DNA from 2 places in the Spirosoma sp. 209 genome. Region 1 is predicted to be linked to the other one. Evidence: riboswitches for the same ligand, from Rfam matches in the RefSeq annotation. Region 1 holds a riboswitch; the other holds the start of a gene.

Region 1 (4,428 bases):
CCGACATCGATACCGGGTTGTTTCAGTTCATCCGTTTCGGTATTAATTACGGTCAGGGTCCGGTCGCCCCCGTCGCTGCCGACAAAAGCTTCGCTGCCAACCACGGTGATCCGGTTAGCGCCTTTGGGCAGCGTAATTTTTTTGGAAACCGTACGCGATGCCAGGTTCACCACCAGTACGTAGCCGGGGCTGGCGAAGAAGTTAGCTCCGCTGCCTGTAGCTCCCCAGCAGGTGATATAGGCTTTGTTGAGACCTGCCCGGACAACGTAACGCGGATTCTCTACGTCGGGCGCTTTCAGGGTAGTCAGCGATTTGAAGGTACCGATTTCGACAATCTCGACTTTGTCCTGCCCGGCGGTGCTGTTGTCGACCAGGATGATTCCTTTCCCATCAATTTCCGTATAATCCTGCAAACCGCCGGTTAGCGTCCGCGCGTTGGCTGCGTTGAAGATGTCGGTAGCGGGGTTGGTGCTGCTGCGCGCCAGGAAGGTGATGGACCCGTTGTTATCCGTAAAATTTCCGGAGTTCAGGATATAAGCGCCCGACTCGTAGGGAGACGGTGTCGGCTCGGTGGTGTTACAGCTCCAGAGGCCGACCGCCAACAGGCTGGCCGCGAGTACGTTGGTCAATTGATTAGTCATGAGAAACAAACGATGAATTAATAAGCAGGTTGATAGCAAAATTTCGTCCGGGCAGGGCATTACGCTTTACGCTGAACAGGAGCGCGTCGAAGACATTGTTGGCCTGCCCCTGTACCCGAATCGATGCGGGACCGACACGAACGGTACTTTCCAGCAGCACATTGGTCAGGCTGACTCCGTCGAACGACTGGCTTTCGTCGAAGGTGATATACCGGCGCGAGGTAGCCTGGGTCAGTACGGTCAGGCGGGTGGGGCCCCGGCCTACGTAGGCGTTGATGGTACCCGTATGGATGGGTACGTAGGGAAGTTGCTTGTCGATCACATCCTGGGCGTAGGTGCTATAGGCCCGCTGCTGGGCCGAACGGGTAAGCGCATACCCCGCCCGGATTCCGGCCCGCCACCCATTATGATCGTACGCCAGTGAGGTGGTCAGTTCGGCTCCGCGGGCCACGACCAGTTGCAGATTCTCGACCCGGTATCCATAATCCGGATTCCAGTACGACCAGTCGTCGATTCGATTGCGGTACGCGGTTACATCGGCGGTCATACGCAACTGATCGGTCAGGGTGGCGGTCAGGCTAAGGCCCGTTTCCAGGTTCAGCCCATTTTCGGGCCGCAGGTCCGGGTTGCCCAGCCCCTCCCAGTAGCGTTCGTTCAGCGTGGGTACGCGGTAACTGCGCCCGGCCGATGCTTTGGCAGTTAATGTGAGTCGATTCTGACGTATAATCTGGTGTTCGGCTCCCAGCGATGGGGTTAAAGTTGGGTTGAAGCGCGTTACGAAGGCCTGACGGATAGTGGCCGACACAAGCCAGCGGGTGGCCTGCATCCGCAGGAGCGCATACACATCCTGCCGGTTTTCGGTGATCAGCTGCCCTCCGTAGCCGTCGGTATAGGTTCGGTAATGTGACCACTCGCCCCCTATACGCAGATCGGTCAGCAGACTACTCCGACCCGGCCACAACCGAAACTCCCGTTCCGCACGGCCCAGCAATCGGTCTGTGCGGGTGCGGCTGGGCGTGCTGACGTTTCCTTTCGCGTAATCGAACCGGTCGCGTATCCAGCCAAGCCGCAGGGTTGTTCTGTCGGCCTCGTAGGTAGCCAGCAGCCGGGCCGACTGGGTCCGGGTGCGTTCGCGGGCAATGGTATCCTGGGGGGTTACGACCAGATCATTATCAGTCAGCCAGGTATTGACCGATACCTGCCGTCCGTTCCGATGGCGGAGGTACACGTCCTGAATAAAGCCCCGCTGCCCTGTGCGCGACTGCTCAACAAAATAATTGCGTCGCTCGGCGTACGGGTAATGATTGTTCAGCTGGCTGCGGTACGCCAGGGTCTTGCCCGATAGTTGCCAGGCCCGGCCGGTCGGCGTACCATAGCGAAGCCCCAGCTGTGTCTGATTGTTTTGAAAGCTGGCCAGTTGCTGCCCCAGCGATACGTCCAGTCCGGACCGCCAGTCGGGACCGCTACTCAGCAGCACACTCCCGCCAACGGCGTCTGACCCCACTACGCTGGCCGACGAGCCGTACTGCACCGCCAGCCGGTCGAAACCCGCCACGGGCAGGGTCGAAAAATCCGTCTGGCCCAGGTTAGGCTGGTTGATGTTGATACCGTTCCAGAGTACGGCCGTATGGTTGGCCGAGGTGCCCCGAAACGATACCGTAGCCAGCTGACCCGGTCCGTAATTTCGGAACGCCAGTGGGCTGCTGAACGCCAGCAGGTCGGTGAGCGCGCCGAACCGGAACTGGAGCAGCGTAGCCGAATCGACCCGCTGGAGCTTTTGCCCGGCCAGGAATCGCTCGGGCGCGATAGCCCGTACCGTCACGGCTGACAGCACCCGACCCGAATCAGCCGAAACCGAACCGAACTGGGCCATAGCGACCTGTCTGATCAGCAGACCGACAAGTACCAGCATAGTCCGCTCATGCAGGATTTTTTTCACCAATACATCGAGAAAAAAGTAGGCACCGCCCGTCAAAACGGACCGGCACGCGGTTGGGGCGTTTCCTCCGAACGCCAGAACAACGGATGGTCTTCGGCAGGTCTCCTGGCTTGTTTCACCGGTTCGGGTCTTCCCATCTTCTGCCGGCTTCGGCAGTGACAGTGACCATGTGGATTGAACCGGTTCTCCGTGAAACGTACAGTTGCGGGGACAGCTCCGGTCTATAACCGGATTCCCTTTTAAGCCGTGAAAGCTACTATGAAGCAGCATCAGGCACCGAAAACTCAAGCGTAAAGGTAGAGAATTTTCCTCCCGAATGCTACCGACGCTACGCTGTAAAGGCCCTGACGGGCCATGGATTATCTTCAACGGTTGCTACCGACGCTGCGCTGTGAAGGCCCTAACGGGCCAGGGATGATCTCGAATGGTTGCTACCGACGCTACGCTGTAAAGGCCCTGATGGGCCATGGATGATCTGTAAAGTGCAACAGTCAGAGTGTAATTACTAAGGCACAGAACGTCATTGCCATGGGGCCATGGCTCAGGTATATCTGGTGCTAATACAGAACATGGCCGCCGGGGTGATAGGCGTTATCACTATGGCGGCCATGTTCTGTATTAGCTGGCATCTGATCAGAATCCCTCGGCTTTTATTTCTTTCTCGGTGATCGTCCCGTATTTTTTCACCTTTTCCCGAATGGCATCGGCTTTACCGATCAGGACGAACTGCAGGTTGTTTTTGGGGAAATACTGATCGATGATCTGCCGGGTTTTGGCCACGGTCAGGCCGTCGACGTTCTTCTGGAAATTATTGATAAACGACTCGTCGAAACCCAGGCTGAACATATCGGTCAGCAGGTTAGCCAGTTCGCTGGCCGACTCGTAGCGGGGCGGGAAGTCGGCTTTGACGTAATTCTTGGCCGATTCGAGCACTTTCTCGTCGATACCGGTTCGGTGCAGGCTGTCGAGCACGTGCAGCGCCAGATCGATGGCTTCGGTAGTTTTGCTGACTTTAGTAAAGGTCGAGATGGCGAACGTACCGCTGTTGCGATAGGTACCAAAGCGGCTGCCGGCCCCGTAGGTAAGCCCCGAGTTGACCCGCAGCGCATCGTTCAGCCAGGACGTAAACCGACCGCCCAGAATGGTGTTGACAACGGTTACCGGAATAAAGTCGGGGTTGTTTTGCGTGATGCCTTTGCCTCCGATCAGAAACGTTGTTTCGCGGGCGTCGTCCTTGTTGATCAGCAGCACCCGGTTTTTGTCGAACGTTACCTGCGGTTCGGCCAGTTTGGGCGTTGTAGCGGCTGCGGTCTTCCAGTTCCCGAACAGGCTGGTGATTCTTTTTTTCATGTCGGCGGAGTTAAAATCGCCCACAATGGCAATAGCCGCCCGATCGGTCGTGTAATTTTTCAGATAAAACTGACGAACGTCGCTGGTGGTAATGGCCGACACCGCCGAGGGTGTTCCGGTAATGGGATTGGCGTATGGGTGAGCGTCGTAGACAAACCGATTGAAATAGCTGTTCACCACGGCCCGCGGGCTTTCTTTCTGCTGGGTGAGCTGCAGCAGCTGGCGCTGTTTGTACTTATCAAATTCGCCCTGATCGAACGTCGGTTTGGTAACCACATCCTGAATGATATCGAACAGCAGATCCTGATCTTTCACCGCAAAAGAGGCCGATAGCTTGGCTACTTCCTTACCGGCATAGGTCTCGATACTGGCTCCAACGTACTCGGCTTTTTCTTCCAGCTGTGCTTTGGTGTATTTCGCGCTGCCGAACAGCAGGGCCTCGGCGGTCATGTTGGCCAGCCCGTAGCGGTTCCCATCCTGCACCGCCCCGGCATCGAA
Region 2 (4,428 bases), on a different contig from region 1:
ACGGTCCTGAAAAAGTGACCGGGCAGGCTAAGTATGCCGCTGAATTTAACGTGCCTGACCTGACCTACGGCGTCGTTGTGTCGAGCACCATCACCAAAGGCACCATTACCCGTATCGATACCAGCAAAGCGCTGGCTCTTGATGGCGTTCTGGAGGTATTCACCCATAAGAACCGTCCCAAAACGGCCTGGTTCGACATGAGTTACAAAGACCAGGATTCCCCACCGGGTTCGCCTTTCCGGCCGCTGCACAACGACCAGGTGAAGTACAACGGTCAGCCCATTGCGCTGGTCGTGGCCGACACCTTCGAGGTAGCCCGCTATGCCGCCACACTGGTTGAGGTCGACTACGACGCTGAACCCTGCGAAACTGATCTGCTCAAACACCTGCACGAAGCCCGCGACCCGGAGTCGGGCGTGGCCAATCTGCTGAAACCGCTCCCGCCCAAACCCCGGGGCGATTCGGCAGCGGCCTATGCCAATGCGCCGGTCAGCATGTCGGCCCGGTACATTCATGGTATGCAGCATCACAACCCCATGGAGATGTTTGCGACCACGGTGGAGTACGGCCGCAACGGCCACCTCACCATCTACGACAAAACGCAGGGCGCTACCAACAGCCAGCTGTATGTTACGCAGGCCTTCAACCTGCCGTTCGACCAGGTGCGGGTCATATCGCCCTATGTCGGGGGTGGGTTCGGGTCGGGGCTACGGCCGCAGTATCAGCTGTTTCTGGCCGTTATGGCGGCCCGCGCGCTGGAACGCTCGGTTCGGGTATCGCTGACCCGCCAGCAGATGTGGAGCTTTGGCCACCGCCCCGCCACCGTACAGAACATCCGGCTGGCCGCCAACCCCGACGGTACGCTGGCCGCGGTAGAGCACGAAGCCATTGCCGAAACCTCGCAGTTTGAAGATTATACCGAAACCGTGGTGAACTGGACAGGTAAGCTCTACGACTGCGCCAACTCAACGCTGAGCTACAAGGTAAAGTCGCTGGATATGTATTCGCCCCTCGACATGCGCGCACCGGGTGGCGTAACGGGAGTTCACGCCATCGAATGCGCCATCGACGAACTCGCCTACAACGCCGGTATCGACCCGCTCGACTTCCGGTTCAAAAACTATTCGGAAAAGGACTGGACCGAGAAAGATAAGCCCTTCTCGAGTAAAGAACTGCGGGCTTGCTTTACCCAGGGAGCCGAACGATTTGGCTGGAGCAACCGTACGCCCGAACCCCGCTCCATGCGTCGGGGCCATACGCTCATCGGCTGGGGCATGGCAACCGGTATCTGGGACGCCAACCAGGTACCCGCCCGCGCCGAGGCCGTACTGACCGTGAATGGAAAACTGCGTGTCAGCAGCGCTACCGCCGACATCGGCACCGGCACCTATACGATTATGACCCAGATTGCGGCCGAGCTGCTCGGTATGCCCCTGGAAAACGTAATCTTCCGGCTCGGCGATACCGATATGCCACTGGCCCCCATCCAGGGCGGGTCGTGGACCGCAGCCACCGTAGGATCGGCGGTAAAAGTCACCTGCGAAGCGCTCGCCAAAAAGCTCTTTAAACTGGCCAGAAAGATGCCCGGCTCGCCCCTGGCCAGTGCCGACTTCACCGATGTGTTCTTCGCCAACAGCCACATCCGGCTCCGGCGCGACCCCAGTGTAGCGGTTCCGCTGCAGGCTATCGTTGACCAGACCGGCGGCCGGGCCATCAGCGAAACGGGTACCTCGCTGCCTAACATGCTCAAACAGAAAGACTATTCGCGCAGCGCACACGCAGCCGCTTTTGTCGAAGTAGAAGTCGACGAAGATTTCGGAACGGTGGTGGTTACGCGGGCGGTAAGCGCCGTAGCGGCCGGTCGGATTCTGAACCCCAAAACGGCCCGCAGCCAGATCATCGGCGGTATGGTCTGGGGCATCAGCTCGGCCCTGCAGGAAGAAAGTGTCATGGACCATCGCTACGGTCGCTACATGAACCAAAACCTGGCCGAATACCACATTCCGGTCTGCGCCGATGTGCGCGACCTCGACGTCATTTTTGTCGAAGAAGTCGACGATATCGTGAATCCGCTCGGGGTAAAAGGGGTGGGCGAAGTGGGTCTGGTAGCCATGCCGGCCGCCGTTGCCAACGCCGTTTTCCACGCCACCGGCAAGCGCATCCACGACCTACCGATCCAGCTCGACAGGCTGCTGTAGATCGGCATATAGAAGTTTATTGTCTATAGAAGAAACGGTATTTGTCGGATAAAACCCAACAAATACCGTTTCTGTGTTTATTTTTGGGCCACGTTTACGGTTTGCCCCCTCAACAAGGGCAATTAAAAGGGAACACCGGTGCAAAACCGGGGCTATACCCGTAGCTGTAAGTTCTAGTACCAGGCCGACAACAACAAGCCACTGCCACCAGCGGGAAGGCGTTGCCGGTAGAACAAGCCAGAAGACCTGCCGCCAGCGAATTCATGATCGAGCTTTCGGGTAAAAAGCCGGGAATGAAAGACGTTTTTCGGTAGAATGGCGTGGCCGCCCGGCGGTCACCGATGGGCGTTTGGCCTGTCTGTCTTTTATTTTCTCTTTCCGACGGCTCATTACTTAATCCATCCGATTAATGATGAGCAAGTTTACCACCCTGATGTCGGTCGTATGGGCCGCATCCGCCTTGCCCGCCCTGGCGCAAGACAACCCCACTCCCCCCCTAGCACGCGCCCTGCAACTGGACGCGGTCACCGTTTCGGCCAACCGCATCGGGCAGAAACTATCCCAGACGGGCAAAGTCGTAACGGTACTACCCGACTCGGTGCTGCAGCGCTACGCCACCCAGTCGGTGAGCGAGCTGCTGACGCGGCAGGCCGGCCTCCAGATTGTTGGCGCCAACGGTCCGTTAGGTACTAACCCCGACATCTACCTGCGGGGGGCGTCGGCCGGGAACACCCTTATTCTGCTCGATGGCATTCCGGTCTACGACCCGTCGGGCACGGCCAACACCTTCGACCTGAACCTGCTGACGGTGGGTGAATGCGAGCGTATCGAGATTCTGCGGGGCGCTCAGTCTACCCTCTATGGGGCCGACGCCGTAGCGGGAGTCATCAGCATCTCGACCCGGCAGGCCCGCACCGAAGCAGACGCCCGGAAAGCGCTGGGCGTAACGGCTTCGCTGAACTACGGCACCTACCAGACGTTTCGCGGAACGCTGGGGCTGACCGGACAGACCGATAAACTCTCCTACGCCGTTCAGTACACCCGGCTATCGTCGGCGGGGTTTTCGGCGGCTACGGACCGGACCGGCCAGCAGGCTTTCGACCCCGACGGCTACCGGCAAAACGCGGTGCTGGCCAACCTGAGCTGGCAGGTCAGTCCCCGGCTTAGCTGGAAACTGCGCGGCATCACAACCGCCTTTTCGGCAGATCTGGATGCCGGTGCCTTTGCCGATGAGAAAGACTTCACCTACCGCAATCAGTTTAAGCAGCTGGCTACGGGCTTCGACTATCGGCATAACCACGGCAGGCTGACGGTCAACTACGGCCTCAGCGACAGCCGCCGTACCTACCGCAACGACTCGACGGCCATCGAACCCAACGCGTCGGAGCGGTATTCGGAGCAGGCCTATGGCGGGCTGGCTCATTTCGCCGAAGCTTACCATACGCTGACCGTAGGGCGCTGGGGCGAACTGCTGACCGGGGCCGACTACCGGTTCAGCAACACCGATCAGACCTACCGGTCCATCAGTTCGTTCGGCCTCTACGAAGCGCCCCCAATCGGAGCCGACACCGCCCGCATCGGGCAGCTGGGCCTGTATGCCACCGCCATCCTGACGCCCTACCGGGGTCTCTCGGTCGAGCTGGGTGGTCGTTACAACCGCAACTCGCTCTACGGCAACGTGTTCACCTATTCGATCAACCCCTCCTATCTGCTGGCGGACCGCGTCAAAGTGTTTATCAATGCATCGTCGGGGTTCCGGGCGCCTACCCTCTACCAGCTTTTCTCGCCCTACGGCAACAAGGCGCTCCGCCCCGAGCGTAGCCGGTCGACGGAGGTAGGTCTGCAACTGTTCAGCAAAAGCCGGAACGCCTGGGTCAGGGCCGTTTACTTCGACCGACAAATTCAGCAGGCTATCTTTTTCGAGTCGCTGAATACGGCTCCTTTTGGCCGGTATATCAATTTTGACCGGCAGCACGATCGCGGCTGGGAGTTCGAAGCGCAGACGCAGCTCAGCCGACTGTCGGTAACGGGTAACCTGACCCTGCTTACGGGCGCTGTCACCACCCGGGCAGCCGGCCGGGATACCACGTACAACAACCTGTTCCGGCGGCCCAGAACCCAGCTTAACATCAGCCTGGGCTACCAGCTCACGCCCCGGCTGTTTGTCAGCGTGGCGGGCCGTACGGTGGGCGCGCGTACCGACCGGTTCTACAACGACGAAACCTTCCGG

Evidence for each region. A riboswitch is a leader RNA that binds a small molecule or an ion and turns the genes downstream of it on or off. The one in region 1 is predicted to bind cobalamin.
Region 2: another riboswitch for cobalamin. It lies ahead of B1C80_RS26750 (TonB-dependent siderophore receptor); the one in region 1 lies ahead of B1C80_RS01660 (TonB-dependent siderophore receptor).

The regions. Positions count from the first base shown of each region.
Region 1 covers NZ_MVEC01000001.1:363,534-367,961, forward strand. The annotation lists gene B1C80_RS01655 (DUF5074 domain-containing protein) at 1-641, opposite strand, end outside; gene B1C80_RS01660 (TonB-dependent siderophore receptor) at 634-2,553, opposite strand; cobalamin riboswitch at 2,658-2,876, opposite strand; gene B1C80_RS01665 (pitrilysin family protein) at 3,214-4,428, opposite strand, start outside.
Region 2 covers NZ_MVEC01000025.1:57,529-61,956, forward strand. The annotation lists gene B1C80_RS26745 (xanthine dehydrogenase family protein molybdopterin-binding subunit) at 1-2,198, shown strand, start outside; cobalamin riboswitch at 2,279-2,467, shown strand; gene B1C80_RS26750 (TonB-dependent siderophore receptor) at 2,608-4,428, shown strand, end outside.